4 regions of the Enterobacter sp. C4G1 genome follow, and region 4 is predicted to be linked to each of the others. Evidence: predicted binding sites of a transcription regulator. Region 4 holds the regulator's gene; each other region holds the start of a gene.

Region 1 (7,345 bases), 1.2 Mb from region 4:
CAATCATTTTTCAGGAATACAAAAACCGCCGTTAAATCGGCCATATCTTCTGCTTCATTTTCACTCAGCGCATAACTGTTTGCACACATAGCCATCAGGCTGCCGAACAAAATTGTCCTGAAAAACGTCTTCATTGCTTCTACCACTGCGTCACGGAAAATTAACGTTAGCATACTTGATGCCAGGGCGACGATCTTTATTATTGCCGCTTTGCTTGACCTTCCGGTAAGGGGAGGGTTTATGCTCAAAATATCGCCTGCTGGAAATAAGGAAATGAACATGCAACGTCGTGATTTTTTAAAATATTCCGTTGCGCTGGGGGTTGCCAGCGCATTACCGCTGTGGAGTCGCGCAGTTTTTGCGGCCGACAGACCCGCCTTACCCATCCCTGATCTGCTTACCGCGGATGCCCGCAGCCGCATCCAGCTTATTGTTCAGTCGGGTAAAACGACCTTTGGTGAGCATTCTGCGACAACCTGGGGGTATAACGGCAATCTGCTCGGCCCTGCTATTCAGTTACGCAGAGGAAAAGCCGTCACTGTGGACATCCACAATACGCTGGCGGAAGAGACAACGCTGCACTGGCACGGCCTGGAAGTCCCGGGTGAAGTGGACGGGGGTCCGCAGGGGGTGATTAAAGCGGGCGGTAAGCGCAGTGTCACCTTTACCCCTGACCAGCCTGCAGCGACCTGCTGGTTCCACCCGCATCAGCATGGCAAAACCGGACGGCAGGTTGCGATGGGGCTGGCAGGGCTGGTACTCATTGAAGATGATGAAAGCCGCCTGCTGCGCCTGCCAAAACAGTGGGGCATCGACGATGTGCCGGTGATTGTGCAGGACAAAAAGTTCACCTCAGACGGGCAGATTGATTACCAACTGGACGTGATGAGCGCAGCGGTGGGCTGGTTCGGCGATACGTTGCTGACCAACGGCGCGATTTACCCGCAGCACGCCGCGCCGAAGGGCTGGCTGCGTTTACGTCTGCTTAATGGATGTAACGCGCGTTCGCTGAATTTTGCCACCAGTGATAAACGCCCGCTGTATGTGGTGGCGAGCGATGGCGGCCTGTTGCCTGAGCCGGTTAAGGTCAACGAATTACCGATGCTGATGGGCGAGCGTTTTGAAGTGCTGGTGGATATCAGCGATGGCAAGGCGTTTGACCTTGTGACCCTGCCGGTGAGCCAGATGGGCATGGCCGTTGCGCCATTTGATCAGCCGCACCCGGTGCTGCGCATTCAGCCGCTTCAGGTCACGGCGTCGGGCATATTGCCGGATACTCTGGCGAAGGTGCCTGCGTTACCTGCACTTGAGGGGTTAACTCAGCGCAAACTCCAGCTCTCGATGGATCCGATGCTCGATATGATGGGGATGCAGGCCCTGATGACGAAATATGGCAATCAGGCGATGGCCGGGATGCAACATGGGCAGATGATGGGCCATATGAATATGGATCACGGCAGCATGGGCGGAATGGGGAAAATGAACCACGGGGGACAGGGTTTTGACTTCCATAACGCCAACATGATCAACGGCAAAGCGTTCGATATGAATACGCCGATGTTTGCTGCCACGAAAGGGCAGTTTGAACGTTGGGTGATTTCTGGTGAAGGTGACATGATGCTGCATCCGTTCCATATTCACGGCACGCAGTTCCGCATTCTTTCAGAGAATGGTAAAGCGCCAGAGGCACATCGTTCCGTCTGGAAAGACACGGTGCGGGTTGAAGGTGGTGTGAGCGAGGTGCTGGTGAAGTTCGCGCACGACGCGCCGAAGGAGTTCGCCTATATGGCGCATTGCCATCTGCTGGAGCATGAAGATACGGGGATGATGCTCGGTTTTACCGTATAAAAAAGCCGGGTGGCGACTGCGCCTTACCCGGCAATAAAGGTGCGGCCTGATGCCCTCACCCTGGCCCTCTCCCACAGGGAGAGGGAACAAATACTAAAAACGGCAACTTTCGTTGCCGTTTTGCTTTTATTTTGCGTCAGGCAAGGCATACGCGACAATATAGTCGCCCATCTTCGTGCCAAACGAACCATGACCACCCGCAGAGATGACTACGTACTGCTTGCCATTCGCTTCATAGGTCATCGGTGTTGCCTGTCCGCCTGCTGGCAGACGGCCTTGCCACAGTTTCTCACCGTTGGTCATGTTGTACGCGCGCAGATAGTTATCAGCGGTTGCCGCGATGAACAGTACGTTGCCAGCGGTGGATATTGGGCCACCCAGCATTGGCATCCCCATATTGAACGGCACAGGAACCGGCATCGGGAACGGCATACTGTCCTGAGGCGTACCAATACGTTTCTTCCACACGACGTGGTTGGTTTTCAGATCCAGCGCGGAGATATAACCCCATGCAGGCTGTTTACACGGCAGGCCGAACGGTGACAGGAACGGGTTCAGGGTTACGCCAAACGGCACGCCATACTGCGGCTGAATACCGGATTCGGTCCCGGTACCTTTCGCGTCTTTCGGCGGTTCGATTGGGTTACCCGGGCCGCGTGGGATCAGTTTAGAGACAAACGGCAGCGCCATCGGGTTGGCAATCGCTACCTGACGGTTCGGGTCAACGGAGATCCCGCCCCATTCGAACATCCCCAGGTTACCCGGGAAGACCAGCGTGCCCTGCTCAGAAGGTGGTGTGAAGATACCTTCGTAGCGCAGCTGATGGAACATCACGCGGCAGACCAGCTGGTCAAACATGGTGGCACCCCACATGTCTGCACCGCTCAGGTCTTTCTTCGGACGGAAGCTCAGGTCAGAGAACGGCTGCGTTTTACTGACGTAATCGCCTTTTGCTGCCCCCTGAGGAACCGGTTTTTCCGGTGCAGGAACAACCAGCTTACCGTTGCTGCGATCCAGTACGAAGATGTTACCCGTTTTCGCTGGTGCATAAATTACCGGAACGGTTTTGCCGTTAACGGTAATGTCGGCAAGCGTCGGCTGGGATGGCATGTCCATATCCCACAGATCGTGGTGAACGGTCTGGTAGCTCCATGCCAGTTTACCGGTGGTCGCGTTCAGCGCCACGATAGCGCTCGCGTAACGCTCCTGCTCTGGTGTGCGATAGCCGCCCCAGATATCCGGCGTGGTCACACCCATTGGCAGGTAGACCAGGTCCAGCTTCGCGTCATACGCTGCTGGTGCCCAGGAGTTCGGTGAGTTAAAGGTAAAGGTGTGTTCGTCCGATGGGATCGCGTTTGGATCTTTCGCGCCCGGATCGAAGGCCCACAGCAGTTTACCGGTGTTCACGTCAAAACCACGGATAACGCCAGAGGTTTCGCGGGTAGAGAAGTTATCCGTTACCGAACCGGCAATCACGATAGTTTTATCGGTGATGATCGGCGGCGAGGTCGGTTCATACAGACCCGGCGTGGTATCCGGCATGTTGGTTTGCAGATTCAGGACACCTTTGTTGGCAAAGGTCTCGCACAGCTTGCCCGTTTCGGCGTTAACTGCAAACAGTCGTCCATCGTTCACCGGCAGCATGATGCGGCGAGGGCAGTCAGCGACCACATCCGGGCTGGCATTATCGGCACGCGCTTCATGGTAAGAAACACCACGGCAGGTCACATGCTGGAATGAAGGGTTAGAGTTGAGCTGTGGATCGAAGTGCCATTTCTCTTTACCGGTAGCCGCATCAAGCGCGAACAGACGCTGGTGCGCGGTACACAGATAAAGCATGTTGCCAACTTTAATTGGCGTCACTTCGTTGGTCAGTTCACCTGGATCGTTAGGCATCTTCACATCGCCGGTACGGAAGACCCAGGCTTCTTTCAGGTCCTTCACGTTGTCGGCGTTGATCTGCTTCAGTGGAGAGTAACGCTGACCTTCCTGATTACGACCATACGCAGGCCAGTCGCTATCGGCAACCTGAGAGATAGCCGCGGCAGGCGTGGATTCCGTGTTCAGCGTGCCTTTGATCTCCTGTGGGTCATTGAAGCCAGCCCAGGTGAGGATGCCACCGCTGATAAGCAGGGCAATCACCAGTGCGGCGACGGCGCCACTGGAAGGAACAATCAGGCGACGCCAGACAAACGGCAGGATCAGCCAGATACCAAAGAACACGAGGATGTCACTGCGTGGCGTCAGTGCCCAGAAGTCGAAGCCGACTTCCCAGACGCCCCAGATCATGGTTGCGAGAAGTAATGCGGCATAAAGCCACAGTGCTGATTGTTTTCTACGCAACAGCAGGACGGTTACGGCAACCATAACCAGACCTGCAATCGGGTAGTACCAGGAACCGCCTAAAGCGACCAGCCAGACGCCACCGATTAACAGATACAGCGCGCAGAAGGCTGCGAACGCTGCTGTTAATGTCACCAGTAGACGCGACTGTTGAGTTTTTGTTTCAGCCATAGAAAAGTACTCGTCAGTTTTGTTAATTATTTGCTAGCAATTAATTATAGGTATTAACAAGTGTGATCGGAATCACAAAATTTGCTTTTTATAACTCATGCGCCAGGGCTATCCATTTGCTGTTATAATGGGTGGCTTGTGAATCGATGCCGGACGCAGATTCATCCGCATTGAGCGATTTTTATTAAAATCATATGGTTAGTAATATGAAACATACTGTTGAAGTGATGATCCCGGAAGCGGAGATCAAAGCGCGTATCGCCGAACTGGGCCGTCAAATCACCGAACATTACAAAGACAGCGGCAGCGAAATGGTGCTGGTTGGTTTGTTGCGTGGCTCTTTTATGTTCATGGCAGACTTGTGCCGTGAAGTGCAGGTGTCACATGAGGTCGATTTTATGACCGCCTCCAGCTACGGCAGCGGCATGTCCACAACCCGTGATGTGAAAATCCTTAAAGACCTGGATGAAGATATTCGTGGCAAAGATGTGTTGATCGTTGAGGACATCATCGACTCCGGCAACACGCTCTCTAAAGTGCGCGAGATCCTGAGCCTGCGCGAACCAAAATCCCTGGCGATCTGCACCCTGCTGGATAAACCAACCCGTCGTGAAGTGCAGGTGCCGGTTGAGTTTGTCGGTTTCTCTATCCCTGACGAATTCGTGGTGGGTTACGGTATCGACTACGCCCAGCGTTATCGCCATCTGCCGTATGTCGGGAAAGTTGTGCTGCTGGACGAGTAATGTTGATTGGGTGCGGGCTGATGCCCTCACCCCAGCCCTCTCCCACCGGGAGAGGGAGAAAACCTCAGGCTTTATTTATGGTTTACGTGCTTGAGTTTGAGGTTGGCAATGCCCGAGCGATAGCGCTGTTCCAGCGTTTCGCGGTTGGTAGCGGTCACTTCCAGATTACGCAGTAACCCGTCATGAATACCGTACGCCCAGCCGTGAATAGATACCTTCTGCCCGCGTTTCCAGGCAGATTGCATAATCGTGGAGTGGCCCAGGTTATAGACCTGCTCCATGACGTTTAGCTCACACAGGGTATCAAGCCGACGCTCTTGCGGCATTTCGCCTAGCAGTGAGCTATGTTTGAACCAGATATCGCGGATGTGCAGCAGCCAGTTATCGATTAAGCCCAGCTCAGTGTTTTCTATCGCAGCCTGGACGCCACCACATCCGTAGTGGCCGCAAATGATGATGTGCTCGACTTCCAGTACATCGACGGCATACTGAACAACCGAGAGACAGTTAAGATCCGTGTGAATGACCAGGTTGGCTACGTTGCGGTGAACGAATAATTCGCCCGGTTCGAGGCCGGTCAGACGCTCTGCCGGAACGCGGCTATCGGAACATCCAATCCATAGAAAGCGCGGGTTCTGCGCTTGCGCCAGTTTCCCGAAAAAACCGGGGTCCTCTTCCACCAGCATCTTTGACCATAGTGCATTGTTGCTGATGAGTGTATCTATGTCATTCATGGAGGTTAACGACCTGTAACCGAGTGATTGCGTTGCGCTACTATAGGGTAACCCGACTTTTAATGAAACCACACAACGTGTGTCAGAACTATAGGTAAGTCTAATTCATGGCGATTGCACTGGAGCTTGAACAGCTTAAAAAAACCTATCCGGGCGGCGTTCAGGCGCTGCGCGGAATAGATCTCAAAGTAGAGGCGGGTGATTTCTATGCGCTTCTGGGGCCAAATGGCGCAGGGAAATCCACCACCATCGGGATTATCAGTTCTCTGGTGAACAAGTCATCCGGCAGGGTGAGCGTGTTTGGTTACGACCTGCAAAAAGATGTCGTTAACGCCAAGCGCCAGCTCGGGCTGGTGCCGCAGGAGTTCAACTTTAACCCCTTCGAAACCGTACAACAGATCGTAGTGAACCAGGCGGGTTACTACGGCGTGGAGCGCAAAGACGCGCTTGAGCGTAGCGAAAAGTACCTCAAACAGCTCGATCTCTGGGAAAAACGCAACGAACGTGCGCGGATGTTATCCGGCGGGATGAAGCGCCGTCTGATGATTGCGCGTGCGCTGATGCATGAACCAAAACTGTTGATCCTCGATGAACCAACCGCCGGTGTGGACATCGAGCTTCGTCGCTCAATGTGGGGGTTCCTGAAAGATCTTAACGATAAAGGCACCACCATTATTCTGACGACCCACTATCTCGAAGAAGCTGAAATGCTCTGCCGCAATATCGGTATCATCCAGAACGGGGAGCTGGTGGAAAACACCTCGATGAAAGATCTGCTTTCTAAGCTGAAATCAGAAACCTTTATCCTCGACCTGGCACCGAAAAGCCCGCTGCCAAAGCTGGAAGGCTATCAATATCGTCTGGTCGATACCTCGACGCTGGAAGTGGAAGTGTTGAGAGAGCAGGGGATCAACAGCGTGTTCGCCCAGCTGAGTGCGCAAGGCGTGCAGGTATTAAGTATGCGTAACAAAGCCAACCGACTGGAAGAGCTGTTTGTCTCTCTGGTTCATGAGAAACAAGGAGACAAGGCATGACGCATCTTTACTGGGTCGCGCTGAAAAGCATCTGGGCGAAAGAGATTAATCGTTTTATGCGCATCTGGGTGCAAACCCTGGTGCCGCCGGTCATCACCATGACACTGTACTTCATCATTTTCGGTAACCTGATTGGTTCGCGAATTGGTGAAATGCACGGCTTCACCTATATGCAGTTTATCGTTCCTGGCCTGATCATGATGGCGGTGATTACCAACGCCTATGCCAACGTTGCGTCATCATTCTTTAGCGCCAAGTTCCAGCGCAACATTGAAGAACTGCTGGTCGCACCTGTGCCTACGCATGTGATCATTGCCGGTTACGTGGGGGGTGGCGTGGCGCGTGGTCTGTGCGTGGGTATCCTGGTCACGGCGATTTCGCTGTTCTTTGTCCCGTTCCAGGTGCATTCATGGCTGTTTGTGGCGCTAACATTGCTGCTGACGGCGATCCTGTTCTCGCTGGCCGGTCTGCT
Region 2 (7,345 bases), 220 kb from region 4:
GAGCTTATTGTGGATGAGTTGCCCGCTGCGGTAGCGTTCCACGGCAAAGTGCAGATGTTCTGCGAGTGTGAAGAGCAGCACCGAATTGAGCCTGTCCCCGAACTGACTGCGTGCAAGGGTAAGAATGTCGTGACTGATATCGAAGAATGCCGCAGGAATGGTGTCCGTCAACGATAAAAAATGGCGGGATTTGAGGTCGCTCAGCGGCAGGAAAACTTTCTCTACCTGCGCGAGATCGATGCTGGTGCCGGGTTTTGCGCCAAAGCCGATCCCCTTGCCGAACAGGATCATCTCCCGCTGGTCGTTGTCGACCAGCAGCATACTGTTATTAAGCGATTTTTTTATCGTTATCACGGTTATTCCTGCGGCCGGGCCGGTTAGCTCATGTCAGCGCCATTGCTGGCAATCACTTTTTTGTACCACCAGAAAGAGTCTTTCTTCAGGCGTTTTAACGTGCCGTTGCCTTCATCGTCCTGGTCGACATAGATAAATCCATAGCGCTTGGACATCTGCGACGTGCCCGCGCTGATAATGTCGATACATCCCCAGGTGGTGAATCCCATCACATCCACCCCTTCATTAATAGCTGCCAAAGTTTGCTCGAAGTGGGCGCGGAAATAGTCGATGCGATAGCTGTCGTGGATCTCGCCGTTTTCGACCACATCTTTCGCCCCGAGGCCGTTCTCAACGATAAACAGCGGTTTCTGGTAGCGGTCGTACAGTTCAAGCAGGGAGATCTTCAGCCCGACCGGGTCAATCTGCCAGCCCCATTCAGAGGCAGGTAGGTACGGGTTTTTCACCCCAAGAACCGTGTTACCGGGGATGCGCTCGACGTCCGGCTGTGTCGATTCGGTCATCGACATGTAGTAGCTAAAAGAGACGAAATCGACGGTATTTTCTTTCAAAATACGCTGATCGTCGGCCTGCATCTCAATTTGAATGTCCCGACGCGCCAGATCGCGCAGGATCAGCGGCGGATATTCACCAAACACCTGTACATCCGCGTAGAAGTAGTTCTCGAGATTTTTCTTCAGCGTCGCTTCCACATCTTCCGGGCGGCAGCTGTGCGGGTAGGTGGTGAGTTTGGTGAGCATACACCCGACCTGGCTGCCCGGAATTTTAGCGTGGCAGTCGCGCGTGACCAGCGCAGAGGCAACAAACTGGTGATGCAGCCCCTGGTAGATATCCTGTTTCGCTTTGCCCGGCAGACTTTTCTCTTCGCGGATACCTGCCGTGGTAAACGGGTGGCGATGGATACTGTCTATCTCATTAAACGTCAGCCAGTAGCGCACGAGATCTTTGTAGCGGTCGAAACAGACATTACTGAAACGCACGAAGGCATCCACCACATTGCGGTGTACCCAGCCGTTGTATTTTTCGCTCAGCGCCAGCGGCATTTCGTAGTGAGAAAGCGTGACCAGCGGCTCAATGTTATGGCGGCGAAGCTCGCGGAACATCTCCTCGTAAAATTTCAGGCCTGCCTCGTTTGGTGCAGCATCTTCGCCGGTCGGGAAAATACGCGACCAGGCAATCGACACGCGCAACACGGTGTAGCCCATCCCGGCAAACAGCGCGATGTCATCTTTATAGTGATGATAAAAATCAATGCCGCGGCGTTTCGGGTACAGCGCGTCATTTTTACCTTCAAACGCGTCGCGGATGTTTTCGTCGGTCAGCGCCATATGGCCACTGTAATCCTTCACGGACAGGTTAGGCTTCCAGGTGATGGCATCAGCCACGGACGGCCCTTTACCGTCCACATTCCATGCCCCTTCGGCCTGATTTGCGGCAATCGCGCCGCCCCATAAAAAACCTTGCGGAAACGGGAGGGATTTCTCCATTACACGGACTCCTTAAGCGTCATGATGATATGAGGATTTGGATTCTTATCGTCGGTATTACCTGATGTCAGCGAAAAGCGTTCGCCGTTAGTGACCACCATCATGACCACCGGATCGAGCCCGGCGGCGGTAATGGTGTCCAGTGAGAATTCAATCAGCGTGTCGCCGCACTTAACGTGCTGACCTTCGGCCACTTTTGCTGAGAAGCCCTCGCCTTGTAGCCTGATGGTGTCGATCCCGATATGGAATATCAGCTCGACACCGGCATCGGTGAGCAGGCTTAGCGCATGACCACTTTCAAATACATTCACCACAGTGCCGTCTGCCGGGGCGCGCAATACGCCCTGAGAAGGCACAATCGCTATCCCGTCACCCATGATTTTGCGTGAGAAAACATCGTCATTAACGTTCTCCAGCGGGATGATTTGCCCTTCTACCGGGCGGGTGAACGTCAGGGTATCGGTTTTTTCCGGCACCTTGTCGCGCCAGAGCACTAATGCACTGATAAATGCCACGGCAAATGACAACCCCGCACCGGCAAAGGCCCAGACGATGTTCATTGCGTTATCTGGCGAGACAAACATCGAGATACTGGCAAGGCCGGGGCCCACAAGCGCAAAAGCCTGAATACCCATCCAGCCGATAAACGCACCGCCCACCACGCCACCGAGGATCACGCTGTAGAGCGCTTTTTTATTCAGCAGCGTCACGCCATACAGCGCCGGTTCAGTAATGCCGAACAGCGCGGAGATCCCGGCTGAGAACGCGGTGGACTTCAGCACTTTATCTTTGCTTTTGAGTGCAATCGCCAGACACGCGCCGGATTCGGCAATGTTGTGCGCCAGCGATGCAGGCAGGTAGAGCATCTCACGCCCGAACTGGCTCATAGAGGCGACGGCGTAGGGCAGCATCGGCTTGTGCATCCCGGCGGCGACCATAAAGGGCAGGGCGGCGGCAAGCAGCCCGGTTGCCACAAAACCCAGTTTTCCGTACAGCCACAAAATGACCGTTGCCAGCCCGGCACCCAGCTCATAACCCAGTGGCCCCAGGATCAGCAGGGTAACAGGGACGGTGACCAGCAGAGAAAGCATCGGCGAGAGGAAAATGCGCAGCGCACCGGGTGAGTAGCGGTTAAACAGCTTTTCGGTCTGGGCGTAAAAAAGCACGCACAGGATCGCCGGAAACACCTGTGAGGCATACGCCACGTTGCGCAGGTCGAACGACATAAATGCCGTTCCTTCGGCAAGCTGTTTGGTCATGGCAGGCAACACCATGACCGACACGGCAGACACCGCAACCAGCACGTTCACTTTGAGCTTCATGGCGGTAGTGATCGCTACCAGAATCGGCAGGAAATAGAGCGGTGCAGAGCCGATGTTATCCAGAACCTTGTAGGTTGAACTGTTGCGGCTCAGCCAGCCCATCACATCCAGCAACAGCAGCAGGGATTTCAGCACCCCGCCGCCAGCAATTGCCGGCACCAGCGGCTGAAAAACGCTAATGACAAAATCGACAATCTGCGCCCCGCGGCTGACTCTGGCAGGTGTGTGCTGCCCACCGGCCTGCGGCGAGCCCACCAGAGAACGCACCGCATCAAACACCTGTACCACTTCGTGACCGATGATCACCTGGCACTGCACGTTGACGCGAACGCCCAACACGCCGTCGATGTTTGTCAGCGCCGTTTCGTTGACCTTGCTGTTGTCATACAGGCTCAACCGCAAGCGGGTGGAGCAATGTTCGATATGTTCGATATTCTCAGCACCGCCAACCAGGGCGATGATGTCCAGCGCAGTTTGCAAGTGGTTCATGTTCTGGCCCCTGTCTCCAGAGCAAAAAAAAAGACCTGAAGCCCCTCTCCACTCGAAAGAGGAGAGGGGCTTCAGGTCTTGCCTACGGCTCGTAGTTACACGCCTGTGCTTTGTATATCGGCCAGATTGTGCTTAAAAGTCAAACAACACAGGCGCTTCATGCATCAATTTGTGAGCCGCTTAACCCTTTTTAGCGCCATATTGTCGGAACCACGCCAGCATTCGTTGCCAGCCATCTTTGGCGGATTCTTCGTGATAGCTCGGCCGATAATCCGCGTTAAAAGCATGTCCTGCATCGGGATAAACCACGATATCCGCCTTCGCATTTGCCGCCCGCAGCGCATGACGCATGGTTTCTACGGTATCAAGTGGAATGCCGGTATCCTGGCCGCCGTACAAACCCAGCACCGGGGCGTTAAGATCCACGGCGATATCCAGCGGTTGCTTAGGTGAATTCAGCGTTTTTTCGCCGACCAGCTTGCCGTACCACGCCACGGCAGCCTTGAGCTGCGGATTATGCGCGGCGTACAGCCAGCTGATGCGACCGCCCCAGCAGAAACCGGTCACCATCAACCGATGTGGGTCGCCGCCGTTACGCGCCGCCCAACTGGCGACATGGTCCAGGTCCGCCAGCACTTGCGCGTCCGGGACTTTGCTGACCAGATTAGTGAATAGCGTCGGGATATCGCTGTAGTCATTTGGATCGCCCTGGCGGAAATAGAGCTCTGGTGCGATGGCCAGATAACCTTCCAGCGCCAGTCGACGGCAAACATCGCGAATATGCTCATGTACGCCGAAAATTTCTTGTATCACAATCACGACCGGCAGAGCGCCATCGGCCGATTTCGGGCGCGCATGGTAAGCCGGCATGTTATCCCCCTGTGAGGGAATGGATGTCTCTCCTGCAGTAATGGCTTCTTCGGGAGTAGTGACAATGGTTGAAGCATGAGGGGCCGCAGCAGGTGCAAAACCGGTTTTTTCAGTCATGGCATTCTCCGTACCAATGTTGAGTTAGCGCAAAGGTAAATATAGTCACAAGGTTAACAACTCACAGTGCCTTAAACGGTCTATCTTTTGTGCAACACACCACGGTATAACATTGTTAATGTGATGTTGATCACTTATTTATGGAAATAAACTGCAATCATTTTCATTCATGGTGAGATTCGTCACGAAATTACGCACACTGCTTCTGTAAAGTACCGTTTTACTTCTTCTGACAAACCGACCCACAGAGGAGTCACCTATGTCTAAGTCTGATGTTTTTCATCTCGGCCTCACTAAAAACGATTTACAAGGGGCTACGCTCGCTATCGTCCCTGGCGATCCAGAGCGTGTGGAAAAGATCGCCGCGCTGATGGATAAGCCGGTTAAGCTGGCATCCCATCGTGAATTCACCACCTGGCGCGCAGAGCTGGATGGTAAAGCGGTGATCGTGTGTTCTACCGGTATCGGCGGCCCGTCTACTTCTATTGCCGTTGAAGAGCTGGCGCAGCTGGGTATCCGTACTTTCCTGCGTATCGGCACCACCGGCGCAATTCAGCCACATATCAATGTGGGCGACGTGCTGGTCACGACCGCGTCCGTGCGTCTGGACGGTGCAAGCCTGCACTTTGCGCCAATGGAATTCCCGGCAGTGGCGGATTTCGAATGCACCACTGCGCTGGTTGAAGCCGCGAAATCTGTGGGCGCAACAACGCACATCGGCGTTACCGCCTCTTCCGATACCTTCTACCCGGGCCAGGAGCGTTACGACACCTTCTCTGGCCGCGTAGTGAGCCGCTTCAAAGGCTCCATGGAAGAGTGGCAGTCTATGGGCGTGATGAACTACGAAATGGAATCTGCAACGCTGCTGACCATGTGCGCAAGCCAGGGTCTGCGTGCCGGTATGGTGGCGGGTGTTATCGTTAACCGTACTCAGCAAGAGATCCCGAACGCTGAAACCATGAAGCAGACCGAAAGCCATGCGGTGAAAATTGTGGTTGAAGCGGCTCGCCGCTTGATCTAGTCCTCACTTCTTCAATAAAAGGCCGACTCGTTCGGCCTTTTCTTTTTTGCGTAGCGCCTCGCAGGAAAACCCTTTCAAACTGGACGTTCATACAGCACAATTCTATTTTATGCGGGTAAAACGTTGATGCAGGGGGCATTGTGGATATCTCAATCCTGATTTATGCAGTGATTGCGCTGGTGGGCGTGGGAATAGGCTGGCTCATATCCAGCTATCAGCACGCGCAGCATAAAGCCGATCAACTGGCAGAACGCGAAGAGATGGTCGCTGAGCTCAGCGCCGCGAAACAACAGCTTGCCCAGAGCGGGCACTGGCGCGACGAGTGTGAGCTGCTCAATAACGAACTGCGCAATCTGCGTGATATCAATACCTCACTGGAAGCCGATCTCCGTGAAGTCACCACCCGTCTTGAATCGACCCAACTCCATGCGGAAGACAAAATCCGCCAGATGATCAACAGCGAGCAGCGCCTGAGCGAACAGTTCGAAAACCTGGCGAACCGCATTTTTGAGCACAGCAACCGCCGTGTTGACGAACAAAACCGCCAAAGCCTGAACAGCCTGCTCACACCGCTGCGTGAACAGCTGGACGGTTTTCGCCGCCAGGTGCAGGACAGCTTTGGCCAGGAGGCGCGCGAACGCCACACTTTGGCGCATGAAATTCGTAATCTCCAGCAGTTGAACGCGCAGATGGCGCAAGAGGCGGTTAACCTGACGCGTGCGCTTAAAGGCGACAACAAAGCACAGGGCAACTGGGGTGAAGTAGTACTGACCCGCGTGCTGGAGGCTTCTGGCCTGCGTGAAGGGTACGAGTATGAAACGCAGGTCAGCATCGAAAACGATGCCCGCTCGCGGATGCAGCCTGATGTCATTGTGCGCCTGCCGCAGGGCAAAGATGTCGTTATCGACGCCAAAATGACGCTGGTGGCGTACGAACGCTACTTCAATGCCGAGGACGATTACATCCGTGAGTCTGCGTTACAAGAGCATATCACCTCTGTCCGTAACCACATTCGTCTGCTGGGCCGCAAAGACTATCAGCAGCTACCGGGGTTACGCTCCCTGGATTACGTGCTGATGTTTATTCCGGTTGAGCCTGCATTCCTGCTGGCGCTCGACAGACAGCCCGAACTGATAACCGAAGCATTGAAAAATAACATTATGCTGGTGAGCCCCACGACACTTCTGGTGGCGCTGCGGACGATTGCAAACCTCTGGCGCTACGAGCACCAAAGCCGTAACGCACAGCAAATTGCCGATCGCGCCAGCAAGCTGTACGACAAAATGCGCCTGTTTGTGGACGATATGTCCTCTGTTGGGCAGAGCCTCGATCGCGCGCAGGATAACTACCGCCAGGCGATGAAAAAGCTCTCTTCCGGGCGCGGCAACCTGCTGGCGCAAGCAGAGGCATTCCGTAGCCTGGGGGTGGAGGTTAAGCGCGAGATTAATCCTGAAATGGTTGAACAGGCTACCGCTCAGGACGATGAATATCGCCTGCGAGAAGGGGCTGGTGTGCAAAATACAGACAGCGAAGACAACGATTTAGCCGCGGATTTGTCACCTTCTGAACCGCCGAATCGTTTCTTTCACGGTGGTTGAACCGTAGGGCAAACGCGCCCAATCTGTTACACTTCACGGACATTTGACTGATAAGCAGGCTCTGAGATGGTTGACGATTCACAAGAC
Region 3 (7,345 bases), on a different contig from region 4:
ATTGTAGGTAAACCCGTTGTCATTGAGGATCTTACGAATACCGAGCATATCGCCCAGGATCGGGTCGGGCGGCGCTTCAAAACCTAACACCGTCCCGTTCCACTCCTGCGCCATCGACAAAGGAGAAACCGTCAATAAGGCAAGTGCGCACAGCTTATAGTGAATATTTTTATATGCCATAATTAAACCTGTGATTGAGTATTTAGTGCGTAACCGGTCGCAGGCAATTTATATATCGCCTGTCATCATTAAATTTATTTTGGTAATAGCAGCCCGTGCAGTTATTCAATAACCACAAATGGTGTCCTGCTTTATTTCTGCGTATCGCGTTAAGGCAAATGTCTCTCCTGCGTAAATGACAGGCAAAAAAAAACCTAAGCGTTCCACAGCGATGAGTGCCGTGGAACGCTTAGGTTTTGCCTGTTAACCAGTAACAATCCTGCGTTGAAAACAGTGGCACCTTAACACCCTCGTGCCACATTGAAAACCGGATTTGTTTTATATATTAAAAAAGTGTGAGCAAATTAACGCTTATTATTTTGACTGAATGACGCGTGCAATATCCGCCGATGTCTGTAACGTGCGGATCTCCTGGAATAATCCCAGCGCCTCAGAATATTCTTTACGCAAATAACTCAGCCACTGTTTAATCCGCGCGACGTGATACAAACCGGTATCCCCCTGCTTTTCCAGGCGGGTATATTTTTGCAGTAAGGTGACGACATCCGGCCAGGCCATGCGTGGCTCATTGTATTTCACCACCCGGCTGAGGTTCGGCACGTTAAGGGCGCCACGCCCAATCATCACCGCATCACAGCCGGTCTCTTTCAGACAGGCCTGCGCGCTGGCGTAATCCCAGATTTCGCCGTTGGCGATAACGGGAATGGTGAGTCTTTTGCGGATCTCGCCAATTGCCTGCCAGTTGATGCGTTCGGCTTTGTAGCCATCTTCTTTGGTGCGACCATGCACCACCAGCTCGGTGGCCCCGGCCTGCTGCGCCGCATCGGCGATTTCAAACTGCCGTGCATCGCTGTCCCAGCCCAGGCGCACTTTTACCGTCACCGGCAAATGTGAGGGCACGGCTTCACGCATGGCTTTCGCGCCACGGTAAATCAGCTCCGGATCTTTGAGCAAGGTCGCCCCGCCGCCGCTGCCGTTCACAAGCTTAGACGGACAGCCACAGTTGAGATCAACCCCATACGAGCCAAGCTCAACCGCGCGGGCGGCGTTTTCCGCCAGCCATTCAGGATACTGACCCAACAGCTGAATACGCACCAGCGTGCCAGAGGTGGTACGGCTCTGACGATGCAGCTCCGGGCAGAGTCGGTAGAATGATTTTGCTGGCAGCAACATATCGACCACGCGCAAAAACTCCGTCACGCAGAGATCGTAATCGTTCACCTCGGTCAGAAGTTCGCGTACGAGGGAATCGAGCACGCCTTCCATTGGGGCCAGTAAAACACGCATATCAGTACCTGTGAAAAAAGACGCGCTATAGTAGCCGCTCTCCAGGTATGTTGAAAGCCCGGAGGTTAATCCGGGATCGTCTCGTCAGGCCGCAGAGTAAGGACGTCAAAACCATCGGCTGTGACGGCAATGGTATGCTCCCACTGGGCCGACAGTTTTTTATCGCGGGTGACCACCGTCCAGCCATCTTTTTTGGTTTTGATCCGGCTGTCACCCTGGTTCACCATCGGCTCAATGGTAAACACCATTCCCTCTTTCAGCACCGCGCCTTCACCCGGTTTGCCGTAGTGCAGCACCTGCGGATCTTCGTGCATCTCTTTACCCACACCGTGTCCGCAATATTCGCGCACCACGCTGTAGCCGTTGCCTTCAACATGCGACTGAATGGCGTGGCCAATGTCCCCAAGCGTTGCGCCAGGTTTCACCGCCTTGATCCCCTTCCACATGGCCTCATAGGTTTTTTTCACCAGCCGACGCGCCAGCGGTGACACGTCACCAATCAGGTACATTTTGCTGGAGTCGGCAATCAGGCCGCCTTTCTCAAGGGTGATATCCACGTTGACAATTGACCCGATTTTCAGGTGCTCCGACTCTTTCGGGATCCCGTGGCAGACGACCTCGTTTACCGAGGTGTTCAGCACGTACGGAAAGTCATACTGCCCTTTACTGGCCGGGCGGGAGTGCAGCTCATTAACAATAAAATCTTCCACCCGGTTGTTGATTGCCATCGTCGTGACCCCGGGCTGGATAAATCCGTCTAACATGGTAAACACGGAGGCAAGCAGTTCGCCGGCATGGCGCTGCGTTGCAAGCTCATCAGCCGTTTTAATGATTATTGACGGCATTGATCACCTCCAGCAGACGGTCGGATCCTGATTTCAGCATCATCATCTTAATTTGTTGGTAATTGAGTTCAGGATAGAGTTCGCACAGCATCCCCAGACGGAGCCAGTATTCGGCCTGCGCGTTCACCGAGCGCGACATAGCCTTGCTGGCATCGCGGATGTCGTCATGCAGCAGGTCAGATATTTTTACGATTCCCATTTATACATACCGTTACGATTCATATATGAATCATATATTCTCATTTAACCGGCGCCCTGTCCATTTGTGGAAATGCCCGACGTTCCATTCAGGAATGTCTGGTATGCTCAAAATTCATGATGTGATCCGTGGCACATTTCCGGGTTTAATTGTATGATGAATGCGTTTCATCAAGGACTTTCACCATGAGCAAATCATTGAATATCATCTGGCAGTACTTGCGCGCATTCGTCCTGATTTACGCTTGCCTCTACGCCGGGATTTTCCTCGCGTCGCTGCTTCCTATCACCATTCCTGGCAGCATTATCGGGATGCTGATCCTGTTTGTTCTGCTGGCGCTGCAAATCCTGCCGGCAAAATGGGTCAACCCTGGCTGCTTTGTGCTCATCCGCTATATGGCCCTGCTGTTCGTGCCTATCGGTGTCGGGGTGATGCAGTACTTTGATTTGCTCAAAGCCCAGTTCGGCCCCATCGTTGTGTCTTGCACGATAAGCACGCTGGTGGTTTTCCTGGTAGTCAGTTGGAGTTCGCATCTGGTTCACGGCGAACGTAAAGTGGTTGGGGAGAAAACAAAAAAATGATGGCCAATATCTGGTGGTCGCTGCCGTTAACGCTGGTCGTGTTCTTCGCCGCACGTAAACTTGCCGTACGTTTTAAGATGCCATTACTTAACCCACTGCTGGTAGCAATGGTGGTGATTATTCCGTTTCTGCTGCTGACGGGCATCCCGTATGAGCGCTATTTCGCTGGCAGCAAAATTTTAAACGACCTGCTGCAACCTGCCGTTGTCGCACTCGCCTTTCCTTTATATGAACAGTTACATCAGATCCGCGCGCGCTGGAAATCCATCATCACCATCTGTTTTGTCGGTAGCCTGGTAGCGATGATCACCGGGACTTCCGTCGCGCTATTGATGGGGGCATCTGCGCAAATTGCCGCTTCTATTTTGCCGAAATCCGTCACCACGCCTATTGCGATGGCCGTAGGTGGCAGCATCGGCGGCATTCCGGCGATCAGCGCCATGTGCGTCATTTTTGTCGGTATTCTGGGTGCGGTATTTGGCCATACTCTGCTGAATCTCATGAAAATCCGGACTAAGGCCGCCCGTGGCCTGGCGATGGGTACCGCCTCACACGCCCTGGGCACCGCGCGCTGCGCTGAGATGGATTATCAGGAAGGTGCATTTAGCTCGCTGGCGCTGGTGATCTGCGGGATCATGACCTCCCTGATTGCGCCATTCCTGTTCCCGATTATTCTGGCCGTTGTGGGGTAAAATTTGCGATGCGTCGCGCAAATTTCATTTTGTTTTCATAAGTTGCATACATAATGAGAATTGGATCACATATTAAGCCCTGACGGCTCCGTACACTACCGATCCATTAACCTTTATGAGGCATCGCCATGCATCCACGTTTTCAAGCCGCTTTCGCCCAGCTTGCAGAGAATTTGCAGTCAGCCCTGGCCCCGGTTCTGGCGGATGAGCATTTCCCCGCCCTGCTGACGGCAGAGCACGTCACGACGCTTAAACAGGCGACGGGGCTGGACGAAGACGCGCTGGCTTTCGCACTGTTGCCGCTGGCTGCCGCCTGTGCCCGCGCCGATCTCTCCCACTTCAACGTTGGTGCCATTGCTCGCGGCGTGAGCGGAACCTGGTATTTCGGCGGGAATATGGAATTCCTCGGCGCGACCATGCAGCAAACGGTTCATGCAGAGCAGAGTGCCATCAGCCACGCCTGGCTTCGTGGTGAAACAGCGCTGAGTGCCATTACCGTAAACTACACCCCGTGTGGTCACTGTCGCCAGTTTATGAATGAACTGAACAGCGGGCTGCAACTGCGTATCAACCTGCCAGGCCGTGCACCGCACACCCTGGGAGATTACCTGCCAGACGCCTTCGGTCCAAAAGATCTCGATATCAAAACACTGCTGATGGACGAGCAGGATCATGGCTTTGCGCTTTCCGGTGACGCGCTGAGTGAAGCGGCAATTGCTGCTGCAAATAAAAGCCATACCCCATACAGCAAATCACCAAGCGGTGTGGCGCTTCAGTGCCGTGATGGCCGCATCTTTAGCGGCAGTTACGCTGAAAATGCGGCATTCAACCCAACGCTGCCGCCTCTGCAAGGCGCACTGAACCTGCTGAACCTGAACGGATACGATTACCCTGATATCCAGCGCGCGATTCTGGCAGAAATTGCCGATGCACCGCTGATCCAGTGGGATGCGACCGCCGCCACGCTGAAAGCGCTCGGCTGTACCACCATTGATCGTGTACTGCTTGCGTAATACTGAGTGCGGGCAGAAATGCCCGCATATCTGATGAAAAACCCCTCAGTTGAATCGCTGTTTCTTGCTCTTACCGGACGGGTAAAGTAGCCTGAGTGAAATCCCATCTTCGGAACGAGCCATCTGCATGTTAAAGCGCGTTTTTTACAGCCTGTCTGTCCTGGTCGGCATACTGCTGTTGACTGCGCTTGGCCTCGACCGCTGGATGAGCTGGAAAACCGCCCCCTACATCTTTGATGACCTGCAAGACCTCCCTTACCGCCAGGTTGGCGTGGTGCTCGGCACCGCCAAGTACTATCGCACTGGCGTTATCAATCAGTATTACCGTTACCGTATTCAGGGCGCGCTTAACGCCTACAACAGCGGCAAGGTGAATTACCTGCTGCTCAGCGGTGATAACGCACTGCAAAGCTATAACGAGCCGGTAACGATGCGTAAGGATTTGATTGCCGCAGGCGTCGATCCGGCCGATATCGTGCTCGACTATGCCGGTTTCCGTACCCTCGACTCTATCGTGCGGACTCGCAAGGTGTTCGACACTAACGACTTCATCATCATCACCCAGCGTTTCCACTGCGAACGGGCGCTGTTTATCGCGCTGCATATGGGTATTCAGGCCCAGTGTTACGCCGTGCCATCACCTAAAGACATGCTTAGCGTACGCGTACGTGAGTTTGGAGCCCGTTTTGGCGCGCTGGCCGACCTGTACATATTCAAACGTGAACCGCGCTTCTTAGGCCCGCTGGTGCCGATCCCGGCGATGCACGAAGTCCCCGAAGATGCGCAAGGTTACCCGGCGGTGACACCTGAGCAATTGCTGGATATGCAGAAAAAAGAGAAAAAATAGCCCTCTTTTATTCTTTCTTTACGACACCAGCCACTCTTTTTATCCCTCCTTTACACCCGCCCTTTTAAGCTGAGTTCACTGCCGTTACGGCTTCATTGAAGAATGACTATGAACTCAATAATGAACGCTTTTTTCCTGAAAAATATCCGCCACTACTTCAACTTTCCGGGCTTATCTCTTCCGGGGCCCCATAATTCCGGCCTCTATTTCGATGAGAAAATGGCTGCCATGAAGCACACGTTTTCGGTGGAAGTGGCGGATTATCTGGAGCGTTACCCGCAGACAAAACACATTGACGTTTACCTGAACGATATCAATGGCATTATGCGCGGTAAGCGGCTTTCAGTGGATAACATGCTGAGTCTCGAAAACGGCTGCTATTTCCCCCTCTCGGTCTATTCGATGGATCAGAAAGGGAAGATTTCCGCACCTCTTCATGATGAGCCAGACCGGCTATGCCTTCCGGTCGCCGGCTCCCTACGCCCTTCTTTGCACGATCCGCAGCACAGCGCGCAGATCCTCCTGACGATGAAAGACGCTAACGGGGAAGACTGTCCGTTTGAACCCCGCGTGATATTGCAGAATGTCCTTGAACGCTTCCACCAGCATGGGCTTTTCCCGGTGATTGCGCCGGAAGTTGAGTTCTATCTGACGGGGAAAGGCGCTCAGGATCCGCAAAATCAGGGCTGCTTTCATATGGACACCTCAGCGGCACACGCGGCACTGTTTGATGAGCTGGAACAGCTGGCACATTGCCAGCATATCCCACTCACCGGGATCGTAGCTGAGGCTGAATCCGGCCAGTTCGAACTGAACCTCAGGCACAGTCATCGGGTGGTTGAGACGTGCGATAACGTGCTGGCGTTACGCCGTTTGACCCGCTTTGTCGCCGACAAAAACGGTCTTCAGGCCAGCTTTATGGCTAAACCCTTTAGCCTTCAGTCCGGTAGTGGTCTGCATTTCCATTTCAGTCTGAATAATATTCACGGCGAAAACGTGTTTGCCTCACCCGCCGAGGAACTCAATGGCATGATGCGCTTATGTATCGCGGGCCAGCTGGCGCTGATGCCCGCATCCATTGCCATTCTTGCTCCGGGCGTTAACGGCTTCCGCCGTTTGCGTAAAAACCTGACCGAGCCGTTGTTCAATTCCTGGGGCTATAACACCCGCTCCGCCGCGCTACGCATACCCTGCTCGGACGAAGGCAATCGTCGTATTGAGTATCGGTTGGCCGGCGCAGATGCCAACCCCTATCTGGTGGTCGCTACCATCCTGACCGGTATGTTGTATGGACTAGAAAACGTCGATGAGCAAGATTTACAAGAGACGCAACATGATGAACCTGTACTGCCGCTTTTCCAGCAGCAAGCTATCGAGGCATTTTCCGGCAACCAATATCTCATTGATAGCCTGGGCGAGGCCTTTTCACAGCAGTGGATTGCCTGCAAACTTTCTGAGCTCGAAGGGTTTGAACGTATCGTCACCGAGCAAGAATTGACGCTTGCGTGAAATAAAAAGCCCGCTCAAAGAGCGGGCCTGATAATGCAAGGTGTCTTTATTTCTTACGGGCGTATTTCAGTGAATCCAGCGCAACCGCGAAGATGATGATTGCGCCTTTGATGATGTACTGCCAGTACGGGTTCACGCCGATGTAGGTCAGACCGTAGTTGATAACGGTGAAGATAATTACACCGGTTACCA
Region 4 (7,345 bases):
GTGTTCCATTGCCGGGTGGGTGTTTGCCCAGATAACATTATTAACCTCCTGATTCAGCTAATCATTTTGATTTGCCTAACGCTGAATAAAGTGTGCACTCTGGTGAGAAACGCATCAATTAAGCGCAGAGCTTAATCATTAGCCTGAGAGTAATAATCAGCGTAAAGATTTGTGATCGGGATCAGTTCATGTTTCGGAAAAACAGGCTAAACGGGGTACAATTCGGAAGGTATAGTAAATAACTGACAAGAATCAGCATCGCCGTTATGACCCAAATCATCCCATCAGACTTCGACATTGCAGCCGAAGAGAGCGCAGAATTTGTGCCCATGCGTGGCGTAGCCAATCGCCATTTGCAGACCATGTTGCCGCGCCTTATCCGCCGCAAGGTTCAGTTCACCCCACACTGGCAACGTCTGGATTTGCCGGACGGGGACTTTTTGGATCTCGCCTGGAGCGAAGAGCCGGAGCAGGCTAAACATAAACCCCGTCTGGTGGTGTTTCATGGTCTGGAAGGCAGCCTGTACAGCCCATATGCACATGGTCTGATCCAGGCGGCGAAAGAACATGGCTGGCTCGGCGTGGTGATGCATTTTCGCGGGTGCAGCGGCGAGCCAAATCGCCAGAAGCGCATTTACCATTCAGGCGAAACCGAAGATGGCACCTGGTTTTTACACTGGCTGAGTGATAATTTTGGTACGGTGCCCACGGCGGCCGTAGGCTATTCGCTGGGCGGTAATATGCTGGCCTGCCTGCTGGCAAAAGAGGGCGACACGGTTCCTCTGGACGCTGCGGTGATTGTCTCTGCCCCATTTATGCTGGAGCAGTGCAGCTACCATATGGAAAAAGGGTTTTCCCGGGTGTATCAGCGTTATCTGCTCAACCTGCTGAAGGCCAATGCCGCGCGTAAGCTCAAAGCCTACCCGGACACCCTGCCGGTGAGCCTGCGTCAGCTGAAGAAGGTGCGTCGTATTCGCGAGTTCGACGACTTGATCACCGCCAAAATTCACGGTTTTGCCGATGCGATAGATTACTATCGCCAGTGCAGCGCCATGCCGCTGTTGAGCAAAATCACCAAACCAACGCTTATCATCCATGCTAAAGATGATCCGTTCATGGATCATCACTCCATCCCCGCGCAGGAATTTCTGCCCGCCAACGTGCAGTACCAACTGACCGAACATGGCGGCCACGTTGGCTTTGTCGGAGGCACGCTCAGACGCCCACAGATGTGGCTGGAAACACGCATTCCAGCCTGGCTCACCGCTTTTCTGGACGGTAAAAAATGATTATCCCCTGGCAGGAACTGGCGCCCGAAACGCTCGATAATCTTATTGAAAGCTTTGTATTACGCGAAGGCACAGATTATGGTGAACAAGAACGTTCGCTTGAACAAAAGGTCAACGATGTAAAGCGCCAGCTCAAAAGTGGCGAGGTGGTGCTGGTATGGTCTGAGCTGCACGAAACGGTCAATATCATGCCCCGCAATGCCTTTCACGACTGACCTTTAACACTATTCCAGTCAGGGAGTTGCTATGTCTGCCAGACATCCGGTTATTGCCGTTACAGGCTCAAGTGGTGCGGGTACAACCACCACCAGCCTCGCCTTTCGCAAGATTTTCGCGCAACTTAATTTACGGTCCGCAGAGGTAGAAGGCGATAGCTTTCACCGCTACACCCGCCCTGAAATGGATATGGCGATCCGCAAAGCTCGCGATCTCGGCAAACACATCAGCTATTTTGGGCCAGATGCGAACGATTTCGGTCTGCTGGAGCAGACTTTCAAAGAATACGGACAGACCGGAAAAGGCCAGTCGCGGAAGTATCTGCACACCTATGACGAAGCCGTTCCCTGGAACCAGGTACCAGGGACATTCACCCCCTGGCAGCCTCTTCCCGAACCTACCGACGTGCTATTTTATGAAGGATTACATGGCGGCGTGGTGACCACGCAGCATGATGTGGCGCGCCACGTGGACCTGCTGGTCGGCGTTGTGCCGATTGTGAACCTGGAGTGGATCCAGAAGCTGACGCGCGATATCAGCGAGCGCGGTCATTCACGTGAAGCGGTGATGGATTCGGTTGTTCGTTCGATGGAAGATTACATTAACTTCCTGACGCCGCAGTTCTCACGCACCCACATCAACTTCCAGCGCGTGCCGACGGTAGATACCTCCAACCCGTTTGCGGCCAAAAGCATTCCTTCACTGGACGAAAGCTTTGTGGTTATTCATTTCCGCAATCTCGAAGGCATTGATTACCCCTGGCTGCTGGCCATGCTGCAAGGCTCATTCATTTCGCATATGAATACGTTGGTGGTGCCGGGCGGGAAAATGGGGCTGGCGATGGAACTGATTATGTCACCGCTGGTGCAGCGGTTGATGGAAGGTAAGCAGATCGCGTGATCCTTTTCCCTCTCCCCGTGGGAGAGGGTTAGGGTGAGGGCATCAACGCGTATGATGCCCCTTGCATTACGCCTCGATCACTTCATACGAATGCGTGATTTTTACCGCTTTCTCCAGCATTAACGCCACAGAGCAATATTTCTCCGCAGAAAGATCCACCGCGCGTGATACCGCAGCGTCTTTCAGCTCTTTGCCGGTCACAATAAAATGCAAATTGATGTGCGTAAACAGGCGTGGCGCTTCTTCACGGCGTTCAGAAGTGAGTTTTACTTCGCAATCCGTCACGTCATGACGACCTTTTTGCAAAATCGACACCACGTCAATTGCGCTGCAACCACCCGCCGCCATCAGCACCATCTCCATTGGGCTTGGTGCTTTATCGCCGGAATTCCCATCCATTAAAATCTGGTGTCCGGAAGCGGATTCGCCCAGGAACGTTAAACCTTCAACCCATTTCACACGCGCTTGCATATTCATTAACTCCAACGTTGCATTTTTGGTGACAGATTACGCGTACGTTACATTTCTCGCAACGGAAGGCGACCTGCATCATGCTGAAGCGAGACACCAGGAGACACGCGACAAAAGCTATGCTAAAACACTCTGGATGCTACAGTAATACATTGACGTTACACATGTATGCAGAGGACATCAAACTTTACTGGCTGCGACTATTACGACAGCCGACTTCCCAGGGTATGGGTAAGAATTCGATTGCAACCCCAGAGTCTGGATGCATCTTATGACTCTGGTGACAGCTTATAACAGAGGATAACAGCGCATGGTGCTTGGCAAACCGCAAACAGACCCGACTCTCGAATGGTTCTTGTCTCATTGCCACATTCATAAGTACCCATCGAAGAGCACGCTGATTCACCAGGGTGAAAAAGCGGAAACGTTGTATTACATCGTCAAAGGCTCGGTGGCAGTGCTGATCAAAGATGAGGAAGGGAAAGAAATGATCCTTTCTTATCTGAACCAGGGCGATTTCATCGGTGAACTGGGCCTGTTTGAAGAAGGCCAGGAACGTAGCGCCTGGGTTCGTGCAAAAACCGCGTGTGAAGTGGCCGAAATCTCCTACAAGAAATTCCGTCAGCTGATTCAGGTTAACCCTGACATCCTGATGCGTCTTTCTTCGCAGATGGCTCGCCGCCTGCAAGTCACGTCTGAGAAAGTGGGTAACCTCGCCTTCCTGGACGTAACGGGCCGTATCGCTCAGACTCTGCTGAACCTGGCGAAACAACCAGACGCAATGACCCACCCGGACGGAATGCAAATTAAAATTACCCGTCAGGAAATTGGTCAGATCGTGGGTTGCTCCCGTGAAACAGTGGGCCGTATTCTGAAAATGCTCGAAGACCAGAACCTGATCTCCGCCCACGGTAAAACCATCGTGGTTTACGGAACACGTTAATTCCGGTCAAACGGCGTGCCATCGCAAGGTGTCACGCCGTTTTTGTCTCTACTCCCCATGTGGCGCAGGCTAATTTATCACCCGGAAGTTAACTACGCACTGCGACAAACGCTGGTGTTGTGCCTTCCTGTGGCCGTGGGTTTGCTGCTGGGCCATCTGCAACAGGGTCTGTTGTTCTCCCTGGTTCCTGCCTGCTGCAACATTGCAGGTCTGGACACACCGCATAAACGTTTCTTCAAGCGCCTGATTATTGGCGGCTGTCTGTTTGCAGGCTGTAGCCTCGCTGTACAACTGCTGCTTGCCCGTGATATTCCGCTTCCCCTGATCCTGACCGTACTGGCCATGACGCTTGGCGTGACCGCTGAAATCAGCGCGCTACATGCCCGGTTGCTGCCCGCGTCGTTGATTGCCGCCATCTTCACGCTGAGCCTCGCCGGGAATATGCCGGTGTGGGAGCCGCTACTCATCTACGCGCTGGGAACCCTGTGGTACGGCGTGTTCAACTGGATCTGGTTCCGCCTGTGGCGCGAACAACCGCTGCGCGAATCGCTCAGCCTGCTCTACGTGCAGCTTGCCGACTACTGCGAAGCCAAGTACACCCTGCTCACTCAGCATACGGATCCGGAAAAATCGCTGCCGCCGCTGCTGGCGCGCCAGCAAAAAGTCGTCGATCTGATTAGCCAGTGTTATCAGCAGTTGCACATGCTCGCCGCCAATAAAAATCATGACTATAAGCGACTGCTGCGTATCTTCCAGGTCGGTCTGGATTTACAGGAACATATCTCTGTGAGCCTGCATCATCCGCAGGAGGTGCAAAAGCTGGTCGAACGTAGCCACGCCGAGGCGGTGATCCGCTGGAACGCCCAAACCGTGGCAGCGCGCCTGCGCATTCTCGCTGACGATATCCTGTATCACCGCTATCCCACGCGTTTTAACATGGACAAACAGCTGGGGGCGCTGGAGAAAATTGCCCATCAACACGCGGAAAACCCGGTGGGCCAATTTGCGGCGTGGCACTTCAGCCGCATCGCCCGTGTCCTGCGGACTCAGCGGCCACTTTACCCCCGTGACCTGATGGCCGATAAACAAAAGCGTCTGCCGCTGCTGCCAGCCCTGAAAAGCTATCTGTCACTGAAATCTGCCGCGCTGCGTAATGCCGCGCGTATCAGCGTGATGCTTAGCACCGCCAGTCTGATGGGCGTCGCGCTGCACTTACCGAAACCGTACTGGATCTTAATGACCGTGCTGTTTGTTACGCAGAACGGTTACGGTGCTACGCGGGTGCGCATTCTGCACCGGGCAGGTGGCACAATCGCGGGGCTTATCATTGCTGGGGTGACGCTGCACTTCCACGTACCGGAAGGCTATACGCTGCTGGGGATGCTGGCTGTCACCATGGTGAGCTACCTGATTATTCGCAAGAACTATGGCTGGGCGATGGTGGGCTTTACGGTCACTGCGGTATACACCCTGCAACTGCTCACGCTCAATGGCGAACAGTTTATTCTCGCCCGCCTGGTCGACACCCTGATTGGCTGCCTGATTGCCTTTGGCGGCCTGGTCTGGCTCTGGCCCCAGTGGCAAAGCGGGTTGTTGCGCCAGAACGCCCATGATGCGCTGGAAGCAGATCAACAGGCGATACGCCTGATCCTGAGCGATGATCCACAGCCTTCGCCGCTGGCGTATCAGCGCATGAAGGTTAACCAGGCACATAACGCCCTGTTTAACTCACTGAACCAGGCGATGCAGGAGCCGGGCTTTAATTCCCACTATCTGGCAGACATGAAACTGTGGGTGACGCACAGCCAGTTTATCGTCGAGCACATTAACGCCATGACCACGCTTGCACGCGAGCACACGATGCTGACACCCGATCTGGCGCAGCGCTATTTGCAGTCCTGTGAGATTGCCTTGCAGCGATGTCAGCAGCGCCTGGAGTACGACGCGCCGGGAGAAGCTGGAGATTCGAATATTCTTGAAGCACCGGAAACACTGACGCTTGGCCCAATGAGCACCCTGGAGCAGCATTTGCAGCGCATCCTGGGGCATCTGAGCACCATGCACACCATTTCGTCGGTGGCATGGCGTCAGCGTCCGCATCACGGGATTTGGTTAACGCGGGTATTAAAACGCACGCCGTACTAATTTTGCCGGCCAGTTTATCCGCGTACGATCTTCGCCACCGCGGCAGCAAAACGGTTTAAGCCGTCTTCTATGTCTTTGTCTTCAATCACCAGCGACGGCGCGAAACGCATCACGTCCGGCCCGGCATTCAGCACCATCACCCCTTCATGAGCTGCGGCGTGCAGGAAATCGCGTGCGCGACCTTTGTACTGTGGCTTCAGCTCAGCGCCAATTAACAGCCCCATACCACGGATCTCGCTGAACACGTTGTACTGCTCATCAATCTGCTGAAGGTGTTTCACGAACAGCTCGCGCTTCGCATTAACGCCGTTCAGCACCTCTGCCGTGTTGATGATATCGAACGCCGCACCAGCAATGGCGCAGGCCAGCGGGTTGCCACCGTAGGTCGAACCGTGAGAGCCCACGTGGAACGCGGAAGCAATATCCTGCGTGGTGAGCACCGCACTTACCGGGAAACCGCCGCCGAGCGCTTTGGCGCTGGTCAGGATATCTGGCGTCACGCCGTAGTGCATATAGGCAAAGAGATCGCCGGTACGCCCCATGCCGCTCTGCACTTCATCAAACACCAGCAGCGCCTGGTGCGCATCGCACAGTTCACGCAGGCCTTGCAGGAACTCAGGCGTTGCCGCCATTACGCCGCCTTCGCCCTGAATCGGCTCGACCACTACCGCGCAGGTATGGTCGTCCATCACCGCTTTTACCGCATGAAGGTCGTTAAACGGCACGTGGATGATATCGGCCGGTTTCGGGCCAAAGCCATCGGAATACTTTGGCTGCCCGCCAACGGACACGGTAAACAGCGAACGGCCGTGGAAGGCGTTATGGAAGGCAATGATTTTGGTTTTATACGGGCTATGACGGGTTGAAGCATAGTAGCGTGCCAGCTTAAAGGCCGTTTCGTTGGCTTCAGTACCGGAGTTCATGAACAGCACACGTTCAGCAAAGGTCGCGTCGATGATTTTACGTCCCAGGCGCAGCGCGGGTTCGTTGGTAAAGACGTTACTGGTGTGCCACAGGGTTTCGCCCTGGGTTTTTAACGCGTCTACCAGAGCAGGATGACAATGACCCAGCGCCGTCACCGCAATCCCCCCCGCGAAATCAACGTACTCTTTACCCTGCTGATCCCAGACGCGGCTGCCCTTCCCTTTAACCGGGATAAACTCAGCCGGTGCATAAATCGGCAGGATCACTTCATCGAATGTCGCGCGGGTAATTGCTGATTGTTCAGTTGCCATGTCATGCCCATCCATTTTATGTCACATTGATTGTGAAAATATAATCACAAAATATGCATAAAAAATCACAATAAGGCAATAAAAATTCAGCGATTGAGGAAATTCGCCAGCAGCTGATGTCCCTGCTCGCTCAGGATGCTTTCAGG

The links. Region 4 encodes CRP, which controls carbon source genes, mostly activating them, when cyclic AMP is high. Its sites were predicted from a motif close to ATGTGANNNNNNTCACAT; they were not measured.
Region 1: a site for CRP is predicted at 4,423-4,440, ahead of hpt (hypoxanthine phosphoribosyltransferase). Genes of this name have one in related genera too.
Region 2: a site for CRP is predicted at 4,758-4,775, ahead of udp (uridine phosphorylase). Genes of this name have one in related genera too.
Region 3: a site for CRP is predicted at 3,838-3,855, ahead of cdd (cytidine deaminase). Genes of this name have one in related genera too.

The regions. Positions count from the first base shown of each region.
Region 1 covers NZ_JBQVVV010000001.1:1,898,637-1,905,981, forward strand. The annotation lists gene ACT9TW_RS09115 (YacC family pilotin-like protein) at 1-134, opposite strand, end outside; gene cueO (multicopper oxidase CueO) at 280-1,848, shown strand; gene ACT9TW_RS09125 (glucose/quinate/shikimate family membrane-bound PQQ-dependent dehydrogenase) at 1,975-4,362, opposite strand; gene hpt (hypoxanthine phosphoribosyltransferase) at 4,569-5,105, shown strand; gene can (carbonate dehydratase) at 5,177-5,839, opposite strand; gene ACT9TW_RS09140 (ABC transporter ATP-binding protein) at 5,947-6,873, shown strand; gene ACT9TW_RS09145 (ABC transporter permease) at 6,870-7,345, shown strand, end outside.
Region 2 covers NZ_JBQVVV010000001.1:878,600-885,944, reverse strand. The annotation lists gene ACT9TW_RS04260 (PRD domain-containing protein) at 1-354, opposite strand, end outside; gene ACT9TW_RS04255 (glycoside hydrolase family 1 protein) at 378-1,841, opposite strand; gene ACT9TW_RS04250 (beta-glucoside-specific PTS transporter subunit IIABC) at 1,841-3,652, opposite strand; gene ACT9TW_RS04245 (dienelactone hydrolase family protein) at 3,833-4,639, opposite strand; gene udp (uridine phosphorylase) at 4,899-5,660, shown strand; gene rmuC (DNA recombination protein RmuC) at 5,801-7,258, shown strand; gene ubiE (bifunctional demethylmenaquinone methyltransferase/2-methoxy-6-polyprenyl-1,4-benzoquinol methylase UbiE) at 7,325-7,345, shown strand, end outside.
Region 3 covers NZ_JBQVVV010000002.1:1,434,963-1,442,307, forward strand. The annotation lists gene ACT9TW_RS20765 (carbohydrate porin) at 1-180, opposite strand, end outside; gene dusC (tRNA dihydrouridine(16) synthase DusC) at 535-1,467, opposite strand; gene map (type I methionyl aminopeptidase) at 1,533-2,312, opposite strand; gene ACT9TW_RS20780 (ParD-like family protein) at 2,293-2,511, opposite strand; gene ACT9TW_RS20785 (CidA/LrgA family protein) at 2,697-3,092, shown strand; gene ACT9TW_RS20790 (CidB/LrgB family autolysis modulator) at 3,089-3,784, shown strand; gene cdd (cytidine deaminase) at 3,913-4,797, shown strand; gene sanA (outer membrane permeability protein SanA) at 4,925-5,644, shown strand; gene ACT9TW_RS20805 (glutamine synthetase family protein) at 5,765-7,153, shown strand; gene mglC (galactose/methyl galactoside ABC transporter permease MglC) at 7,200-7,345, opposite strand, start outside.
Region 4 covers NZ_JBQVVV010000001.1:659,142-666,486, forward strand. The annotation lists gene mdcA (malonate decarboxylase subunit alpha) at 1-38, opposite strand, end outside; gene ACT9TW_RS03255 (hydrolase) at 267-1,289, shown strand; gene ACT9TW_RS03260 (YheU family protein) at 1,286-1,504, shown strand; gene ACT9TW_RS03265 (phosphoribulokinase) at 1,536-2,405, shown strand; gene ACT9TW_RS03270 (OsmC family protein) at 2,472-2,876, opposite strand; gene crp (cAMP-activated global transcriptional regulator CRP) at 3,187-3,819, shown strand; gene ACT9TW_RS03280 (YccS/YhfK family putative transporter) at 3,877-5,964, shown strand; gene argD (bifunctional acetylornithine/succinyldiaminopimelate transaminase) at 5,979-7,199, opposite strand; gene pabA (aminodeoxychorismate synthase component 2) at 7,286-7,345, opposite strand, start outside.